DNA from 3 places in the Parabacteroides sp. AF17-3 genome. Region 3 is predicted to be linked to each of the others. Evidence: riboswitches for the same ligand, from Rfam matches in the RefSeq annotation. Region 3 holds a riboswitch; each other region holds the start of a gene.
The links. A riboswitch is a leader RNA that binds a small molecule or an ion and turns the genes downstream of it on or off. The one in region 3 is predicted to bind thiamine pyrophosphate.
Positions count from the first base shown of each region.

Region 1 (3,279 bases), on a different contig from region 3:
CAACGTAAACTTACCGTCATCATCAGTCGTTGTCCCGATAGTTGTACCTTTCAGTATAACTGAAACATATGGTAACGTTTCTCCTGTAATAGAGTCCGTTACTATTCCACTTATTATAGTGTTCTGGGCTTTTGATGCAAATGCAACCAAAACAAGTGCCAGAATAAAAACAATCTTTTTCCCCATTATTTTATTAACTCCCTCGTTAAACTCCGCAAAATTATAACAGATTCTTTTTTATGAATGTTCCAAATTGAACCGATTATATTCCAATTGACAACAAATCTCACTTAAAAGACCCAAAATAGATGTTTTAAAATGAATTTATACTACTAATAACAAAATTCCTTCTTTCCGTAACGGGAAGTTTCGGGACTTCAATCAATGTATATCCTGCATCTTTGTAGACATCTTTCATTACATAATATGTATCTATCGCTTCATTAAATGATTGTTTACGTTCTTTATCCGTATGATATATATTTTCCCAGGGAGGAAGTATGAATACCTGCCTGTTATACCTGTATTTATCGACTGCCAATTCTATTTCTTTCCGGTCGGTTAACCCAATCAACCTTGCATATGCCAGTGTATCAGGGATTCCTCTGTCAAAAAATAATATGCCTTCATTTTCTTTATGAGCCAGATATGATTCAACAGAACGTTCCAGCATCATACTGGTATATAAAACGGTATCTTTCCAGGGCAATGCGTCTCCACCCTGTTGCTGTTGTTCTTTGATAATATCCCGTGCTACTTCTTTTACTGTTTGATATCCAACTATTTTAAGTTCTTCAATTAATGATGTTTTACCCGTTCCTGGTCCACCGGTAATAACATACAAGCCTGTTTTTATCAACATGATTTGTCTTTTTATGACTATTATGCCAAAAGGAAATACAACCCGGAAGAAAAGCTGTTATAACCGGAATTGTAGATGCAAATATACTGGATTATTTTTTTAAACCTATCAATTCACTCTTAAATTTAACATTTCACTTTTGTTTTCTCTTATCAATCTTTCTACCTTTGTACACGAAAAGGGGTGCCATACTGTAAACGGGCTGAGATTATACCCTGTGAACCTGATGCGGGTAATGCCGCCGTAGGAAAGACAGACAAGGCTTTTCCCTCCTTTCGTGTGTAAATATGAAAACAGATACATTATATCGTTATCCGACTGCGTTAACCATTGCTGGTTCCGACAGCGGCGGAGGAGCCGGGATACAGGCAGATATTAAAACATTCTCTGCATTGGGAGTTTACGGAGCTTCCGTAATCACCTCCATTACGGCCCAAAACACACAAGGTGTCAGAGGCATACAAGCCATCTCTCCGGAAGTCTTGAAAGGCCAGTTGGATGCGGTTTTTGAAGATATTACCATCGATGCTGTCAAAATAGGAATGCTGCATAATAAAACGGCGGCAGAAATCGTCGTAAATGCAATCGATACTTATTCACCGTCGCGTATTATCCTGGACCCGGTGATGATTTCGACCAGCGGTAATAAATTATTGCAGGATGATGCCATAGACATCATTGTCCGGGAACTGTTCAAACGGACATCGCTGGTCACTCCCAACATCGACGAAGCTGAATTCCTGTCCGGAATGAAGATAACTTCCGAAAAAGAGATGTGCCTGGCGGCAGAGAAGTTGCTGTCTTTAGGTTGCCGTGCCGTATTAATGAAGGGAGGGCATTTAAAAGGAAAAGAGATGACTGATATATTATATGTATCGGAGGCATCCCCTCTCCGGCTTTCGGCGGAAACTGTAATTACGACCAACGGCCACGGCACCGGTTGTACGTTGTCTTCTGCTATTGCCGCTTACCAGGCTTTGGGTAAGAGCCTGCCGGATGCCGTCAGACTGGCTAAAGAGTATATAACAAAAGCGATTACTGAAGGGAAAGATGTACGGACAGGACACGGGCATGGTCCCCTGAACCATTTCTTCGCTCCGGTTCCTTTAGTAAAAACAGAGATAAAAGGATAGTATGAAGCTGTTCGTAATCACAACTCCTTTCTTTTTTGAAGGGGAAAGCCGGATAATAACCCATTTGTTCAGGGAAGGAATGCAGCGTTTACATCTGCGCAAACCCCAAAGCGACATCGACAGGTTTCGTCTCTTACTGGATGCTATCCCTGCCGAATATCATTCACGGATTGTGTTGCACGAGCATTTCGAACTCACAACCGGATACCGGTTGGCCGGAATCCATTTGAACAGCCGGAATAATACCCTGCCGGAAGGTTTTGCCGGAAGCATAAGCCGTTCATGCCATTCCTTGCAGGAAGTGCAGGATAACAAACAGTTGGATTATGTATTTCTGAGCCCCATCTTTCAAAGTATATCCAAAGAGGGATACGGAAACGGCTTTCCGATGGAGAGATTACGGGAGGCGGCTGCTTCGGGCATAATCAACGAAAAGGTAATTGCCCTGGGTGGAATAGAAGAAAAGAACATTCCGCTGATTGCCTCCTTACATTTCGGTGGAGCTGCCATTCTGGGAGCTTTGTGGGGCAAGGCCCCTTCTGTAATAAACGAGACATCTATAATAAAACGATACAAACAACTGGATATATGGCAATAGAATATCATTTGCGCAAGCACGAAGATAAAGGACAATTTATTCCACAGGGCAGTGGTGAACGCCTGATGTTTATAACCCACGGTACTTCTAAATACACGGAACGGGAAGAAGTCAAAATGGTTCTTGACGGCGGTTGTTCATGGGTACAGCTACGGATGAAAGGAAACATGAATATTTTTACAGCCAGGGAAATCGGGCAACTAATCAATGAGCATACAAACAAATGCATCTATTGTATAAACGATAATGCACGGATTGCTTTGAGATGCGGGGCGAACGCTGTTCACCTGGGGAAAGAAGATATATCAGTATCCGCCGCATGGGAAATGGCAAAAGAGCAGTTATTTCCGGACGAAACCTTCTATATCGGCGCCACCGCCAATACCTTTGAAGATATCGAGCGTGCTGTCGGACAAGGAGCTTCCTATATCGGCCTTGGACCATTCCGTTATACAGAAACGAAAAAGAAACTCAGTCCCGTTCTCGGTCTGGAAGGATACAGAAAAATAGTGCAGCAATGTAAGGAGGCTGGCTATAAAATTCCGATATTTGCAATCGGAGGAATCTGCCTGGAAGATGTTACCCCGTTAATGGAGACCGGAATTACCGGAATAGCCGTATCGGGAGCGATTATCCATGCAGAAGACCCCGTAGAAGAGACCCATCGTTTTATTAATGAGATAAAT
Region 1 is NZ_QTMM01000005.1:284,511-287,789, reverse strand. Features, by position in the region: gene DWW91_RS08860 (DUF5686 family protein) at 1-186, opposite strand, end outside; gene DWW91_RS08855 (AAA family ATPase) at 314-862, opposite strand; TPP riboswitch at 1,032-1,129, shown strand; gene thiD (bifunctional hydroxymethylpyrimidine kinase/phosphomethylpyrimidine kinase) at 1,150-1,995, shown strand; gene DWW91_RS08845 (thiamine phosphate synthase) at 1,997-2,593, shown strand; gene DWW91_RS08840 (thiamine phosphate synthase) at 2,584-3,279, shown strand, end outside.
Region 1: it holds a riboswitch for thiamine pyrophosphate, as region 3 does, so the genes downstream of both, thiD (bifunctional hydroxymethylpyrimidine kinase/phosphomethylpyrimidine kinase) here and DWW91_RS12950 (sulfide-dependent adenosine diphosphate thiazole synthase) in region 3, are expected to answer to the same signal.

Region 2 (3,279 bases), on a different contig from region 3:
AGACCGCTTTGCCGGTGCTGGCCAGGGTTACTTCAACGAACGTTGGAGAAACTTCTACAACACTGTCACCCAGTACAGAGTATTGGAAACCGAATTCAATAACCTTCCGGAAGAAGAAAAAGAAGACTATCGTATCTTCTTCTTGCTGGGACGTACGGTAATGGAAGAACAACTTTATGAAGTTTGTTCCTCCTGGGGTGGAGTACCATTCTCTGAAGCCGGCACATTATGGGCAACAGGAGACGTAGAAGCATCCAAACCGAAATACGACTCGGATATCGATTTGTATAGAATGATCCTGAGCGACCTGGACGAAGTCAACACATACCTCAACGGCCGTTCGCTTACAGCCAATGCCAGTACTTACCTGAATGCAGAAGACTATGTGAACAACGGTGATATCACCTTATGGCGTAAATATGTGAACTCCCTGCGTTTACGTGTAGCTACTCACCTGGCTTCTAACGGCGACCTGGTAAGTGAAGCACGTGCTGCGATCAAAACCATGTTGGAAAATCCCGGTACTTATCCGATGGTAGATCTAAACTCTGATAATATCACAGTGCCACAAACCGACGATGACCAGTTTGATTTTGACCGCGACCTGCAAAACGCAATCGAGAATTCAACTTACAACCGCATGTCCGGCCCAATGCAACGCGCATTGAATGCCAACACCAATAATCCGGACCCACGTTTGGAAGTCTTGTATGACAGTAACTGGAATAACGAATATATCGGCCTCGATCCGTCTGAAACACTCACGGAACAGGAAACGAATATGAGTATCTCTACACATGGTACGGCTAAATATTACGCAGCCCTGGATACATCGACCTTCACCCGTAACCCCGGATTCCCGGGACTCTGGATGACAGCAGCCGAAGTTGCTTTCATGAAGGCGGAGGCCTATGCTAACAACTGGGCTACCGGTAATGCCAAGAGCGAATATATCAACGGTATAAAACTTTCCACTGAATTCTATTTCGATTTGAATTCAACCGGTACCTACCGTGATCCGTTAACTCCTCCCTCAGCAGCCGAAGTTGAAGCATATGCTGAAACACAATGGGACGCCAGCAATCCGCAAAAGAGTATCCTGACACAGCGTTGGATCCATCACGGTGCTATCCAGGAATATGAAGCATGGAATGTTGTCCGCCGTACCGGATATCCGGAAATTTATTTCAAACGCGACCCGCAGTCTGTCGCAACTCCGCTTCCTCTGGACCGCATCCAGTATCCGGCTGACGAAAAAGACTATAACTCAGCCAACCTGAATGCCCATCTGGGAGGTAAGGAAGACAGCTGGTACGCTCCTTTGAACTGGATGAAGAGCAATTGGTACACCACTGTTGAATAACAAATAAACAGAGATATATCCACAGTAAATAATTACAACATAATTGATGGAAAATTGTGGAGTCGAAACCGCCCCGAAGTGATTCGCGGCGGTTTTTTCCATTTGTACAATTCCCTGACTTTTCTTATCTTTGTGCCCCGAATACAAAGGGGTGCTTGCCACGTACCGATACAGTACGTGCCGCAGGCTGAGATTATACCCATATTACCTGATACGGATAATGCCGGCGAAGGAAATTGTAAAACATGGTATACTTCTTCACACAACACACCTCTCCTATTCACTTATCAGGTTTTTAAACATTAAGGTAAAAAGGATGAAAAGTGTATTGATTATCTGTGCCGGATCTCTGGCAACATTCGCAGCAGCGGGAAACCGTCCCGACCCTGTCGATTCTCTCAAAATTTCACGTGACTTATCGCTGGACGAAGTAGTCGTCACCGCCACCAAAGTAGCCAAAGGTACTCCGGTGGCTTACAGCGAAGTATCCAAAGACGAACTCAGCCGCAAAAACGATGGCCAAGGTATCCCCTATCTCATCTCCCAATCCCCTTCCGTCATCATGACTTCGGACGCCGGGACAGGTATCGGCTATTCGGGCTTCCGTATCCGCGGCACAGACGCCAACCGCATCAACATCACGGTCAACGGCGTACCGGTCAACGACTCCGAGTCTCACACCGTTTTCTGGGCCAACATGTCCGATTTCGCATCTTCCGTCGATAACATACAGATACAACGGGGAGCCGGGACATCGACCAACGGAGCCGCCGCCTTCGGTGCCACCGTCGCCATGCAAACGCAAAAGCCGGACCTGAAACCGTATGCCGAATACAGCCTTTCGGCAGGTTCGTTCGGAACCGTCAAAAACTCAGTCAAAACAGGAACCGGGTTACTCCGGGATCATTTCGTTTTCGACGCCCGCTACTCCAACGTCCAAAGCGACGGATACATCGACCGGGCAACAGCCAATATGCACTCTTATTTCGGCTCAGCCACCTATTACGGCGACAACACTCTGGTCCGCTTCCAGACATTCGGCAATATAGAAAAAACGTATCAGGCCTGGAACGGTGTCCCTTCCATTTACCTGGACAGCGACCGGACTTACAACCCTTGCGGAGAATATAAAGAGAACGGCGTTAAAAAATTCTACGACAACCAGACAGACAATTACCGGCAGCAAAACTACCACCTGATGGCAAGTCAGCGACTGAGCGACCTGTGGAATATGAACCTGACACTCCATTACACACATGGAGAGGGATATTACGAAGACTATAAGCCCAATGAAGAATTTACAAAATACAAACTCCCCGAGTCTTATATTAACGGGAAAGGCGACACAATCGTCAGTTCCGACCTCGTCCGCCGTAAATGGCTGGACAACGACTTTTACGGTATCGTTTACAGTGCGAACTATCGTTCCGAACGTCTCCAGATGAGCTTCGGTTCAGCTGTCAATAAATATGTAGGCGACCATTTCGGCCGTGTCATGTGGGTCAAAAATGCAGAAGCACTCCCCTCGCCTGACTACGAATATTACCGTAACAGAGGGAACAAACTGGATTATAACTTTTACGTAAAAGGCAACTACCGGTTCCACCCCTACCTGAACGGATACCTCGACCTGCAATACCGTGGCATCCATTACACGATCAAAGGAAGTGACGACAATACCGGTAAGGAAATCTACGTCAACAAAAACTGGAACTTCTTCAACCCGAAAGCCGGTATCAATTTCCAGAAAGGCGGTCATAATGCTTTCGTCTCTTTCTCCGTCGCCAACCGTGAACCCAATCGAGACAATTTTACGGAAGCCGCAGTCAACGAACGTCCTACTCACGAAACACTCTACGACTACGAAGCCGGTTACAGCTTCGGCAACCAACGTTTCCGCGCCGGAGCCAATCTTT
Region 2 is NZ_QTMM01000010.1:29,553-32,831, reverse strand. Features, by position in the region: gene DWW91_RS14245 (SusD/RagB family nutrient-binding outer membrane lipoprotein) at 1-1,363, shown strand, start outside; TPP riboswitch at 1,501-1,616, shown strand; gene DWW91_RS14240 (TonB-dependent receptor) at 1,680-3,279, shown strand, end outside.
Region 2: it holds a riboswitch for thiamine pyrophosphate, as region 3 does, so the genes downstream of both, DWW91_RS14240 (TonB-dependent receptor) here and DWW91_RS12950 (sulfide-dependent adenosine diphosphate thiazole synthase) in region 3, are expected to answer to the same signal.

Region 3 (3,279 bases):
TTTCAAGTCCGAAACAGTTGCTCCATTTTAAGAAAGGGATTTATAAACTGAGGAAAGAGGTGGTGAAGGGTATTCTGTATATCGGGATGTCGCCTTTTTTGATGAATCTTTGTTCCTGTCTGATTGTTATCCTGATCAACCGCGGTCTGAAAGAACATGGGGGAGACATGGCGATTGGTGCTTATGGTATCGTAAACCGCATTATTTTCTTGTTTGTAATGATTATTATGGGCTTCAACCAGGGAATGCAACCTATTGCCGGATATAATTTCGGTGCCCGCTTATATCCCCGTGTAACGGAAGTAACCAAGTTGACGATGAAGTGGGCAATCGGAGTGGCAACGACCGGTTTTCTGCTCTGCCAGTTATTCCCGACCCTGATTGTGAATATGTTTACAACGGATGACGAACTGGTGGAAGCGGCCGTGTTCGGTCTTCATATCGTATTTGCCGTTTTCCCGATAGTCGGCTTTCAGATGGTGGCAACGAACTTCTTCCTTTCGATCGGTATGTCGAAGAAGGCTATATTCCTGTCACTTACCCGGCAAATGTTGTTTCTGATTCCTTGTCTGATTGTCCTTCCCCGCTTCTTCGGTACGCTGGGAGTCTGGATCAGTATGCCGGTTGCCGATACGATCGCAACAGTCGTTACGGCAATCGTACTGGTGAATCAATTCAAGAAGTTTAAACATGAATCACCTAACTAAAAAAAATATTGTATATTTATCGCAGGATAATAAAATCGGTTAGTATATGGATAACAAAATCATATTGACCATCGGTCGGCAGTTTGGCAGTGGTGGTCGTGAAATAGGGAAAAAACTGGCTCAGGCATTGGGCATCGGTTATTATGATAAGGAGTTGATGGCGGTGGCCGCCAAGGAAAGCGGATTGAGCGAAGAGTTTTTTGAAAAGGCGGACGAACGTGCTTCGAGCGGACTGGCGTATGCTTTTACTATGGGATATTCTTATATGGGAATGTTCACTCCTTATAATGACATTCTTTCCAACGACGGACTGTTTAAATTCCAGAGTGACGCAATCCGCAAGTTGGCATCGGAGCAGTCGTGCGTGCTGGTGGGACGTTGTGCCGATTATATCCTGCGCGATGATCCGGATTGTCTTAGTTTTTTTATCCATAATAATATGGAAAACCGTATCCAGCGCATCCTCGAAAGCCAGAATATCACTGTCGAACAAGCAAAGGAACTGATGGGGAAGACCGATAAATCGCGTGCAGCCTACTATAATTATTATACGAATAAAGAATGGGGTGTAGCCTCTTCCTATAATTTTTCTATCGACGTATCCGTATTGGGTGTAGACGAGACTGTCGAGTTCATGAAAGCATTTGTTGAACGGAAAATGAATAAGCGTCCGCCACATTTCGGATAATTTACTATCTTTGTCGTCGACTTATCATAGGGGTGCCTTAATACACAGGCTGAGATTATACCCATAGAACCTGCCCGGGTAATGCCGTGAAGGGAGAATCGGTAGAATTGCTAAATAAAGGAGAGCTTTAACCTCTATGTGCTCTCCGATGTTTAAACTCTAATTATTATTGTAATGGAACAGATCGTTTCAACGGGGATTATTGACTCTTATTTTGCAAAACTGAAGAGCAACTTATCAATTGATGTGGCTATTGTTGGTGGTGGCCCTTCCGGTATCGTAGCAGCTTATTATCTGGCTAAAGCCGGAAAGAAAGTGGCTCTTTTCGACCGTAAACTGGCTCCGGGAGGAGGCATGTGGGGCGGTGCCATGATGTTTAATGATATTGTCGTACAGGAAGAAGCCATGCCGATCGTGAAGGAACTGGGCGTTTCTTATCATGATGCCGGCAATGGTACTTATATTATGGATTCGGTTCATACTACTTCTGCATTGATCTATCAGGCAACAAAAGCCGGTGCTACTATTTTTAACTGCTATTCTGTGGAAGATGTGGTATTCCACAACGATGCAGTAGCCGGTGTGGTAGTTAACTGGGCTCCGGTAATCCGCGAAGGTATGCATGTAGACCCGCTGACTATTATGGCAAAAGCCGTATTGGAAGGAACAGGACACGACTGCGAAGTGGCACGTACTGTTGCCCGCAAAAACGATATCAAACTGAATACCCCGACCGGCGGTGTAATCGGCGAACGTTCATTAAACGTTGAGTTGGGTGAACAGACAACGGTAGAAAATACAAAAGAAATCTATCCGGGACTGTTTGTTTCAGGTATGGCAGCCAACGGTGTAAGCGGTAGCTTCCGTATGGGACCGATTTTCGGTGGTATGCTGATGAGCGGTAAGAAAGCGGCAGAACTGATCTGTGCAAAACTGGATAAATAAGATTATCTGATATACATGAAAAGAAAGGACGGTTATCTTTTTACAGATTTCCGTCCTTTCTTCATATAGTAACATAAAAACTCATGCTTCCTATTACATCTTCTCTACAAGTTCCCGTTGTTTTTTGAAAAACTGTATACGCTGCATTTCTCCGCTTTCGGAGATCATAGTAGAAAACTTACGTAAGGATTGAATCCATTCTTTCAGGTTCTTACACATCTCTTTGTCTCTCGATGTGATCGAGTTGATCGAAAAGATCCGGATCAGGCTTAATTGCAAACTGGATGTTTCCACAAAACTGTATGTGGCTTCGAAGTTTATGTTGGATATATATATATGTATATCCTTGCCTGAGTCAAATTTACCTCTGGAAGCGATTGTCTCCAGGTCGTCCAATAGCCGGAGGAGTTCTTCCTGTAGTTTGGTTACTTCCTCTTCCGTGATTAAATGAATGCTGGCGAAATATTTAATATCGTTCACCAGGTAGTTAAACATCATGCTGTCCCATATATAGTTTGTTGTTTGTATATATGTACTGGCTTCTACGAATGCCTTTTGGGCATGTTTGAGTTCTTCGGATAAATTTAATTCTGAAAAATATTTTACACAATTTACTTTTTCATTCTGGTACATCCATTTAAATAACCGAAACTTAGACAAGCTATCGTATTTCAGATAATAAGTCTGTGGTATCATATTTGAGGCTGTACTTAACTCCGAAGTCGGATCGTCGCGCAGAGACTCAAACAATTCAAGATAGTGGTCAAGGATTTTGTAATACGTTTTGATAGGATCTGAATAATGTAAAAGATTCAGGTCGAACATTGCGTTATTAGTATAGCTTATACCCACGATCTGGTCAAGTGAAACTCCCAGTTTCTTTGAAATGATGGAAGCCTCATTGAGGGTGAAGGGAACCTCGCCGCGTAATCTTCTGTA
Region 3 is NZ_QTMM01000008.1:250,189-253,467, forward strand. Features, by position in the region: gene DWW91_RS12940 (MATE family efflux transporter) at 1-707, shown strand, start outside; gene DWW91_RS12945 (AAA family ATPase) at 754-1,395, shown strand; TPP riboswitch at 1,414-1,509, shown strand; gene DWW91_RS12950 (sulfide-dependent adenosine diphosphate thiazole synthase) at 1,570-2,340, shown strand; gene DWW91_RS12955 (hypothetical protein) at 2,434-3,279, opposite strand, start outside.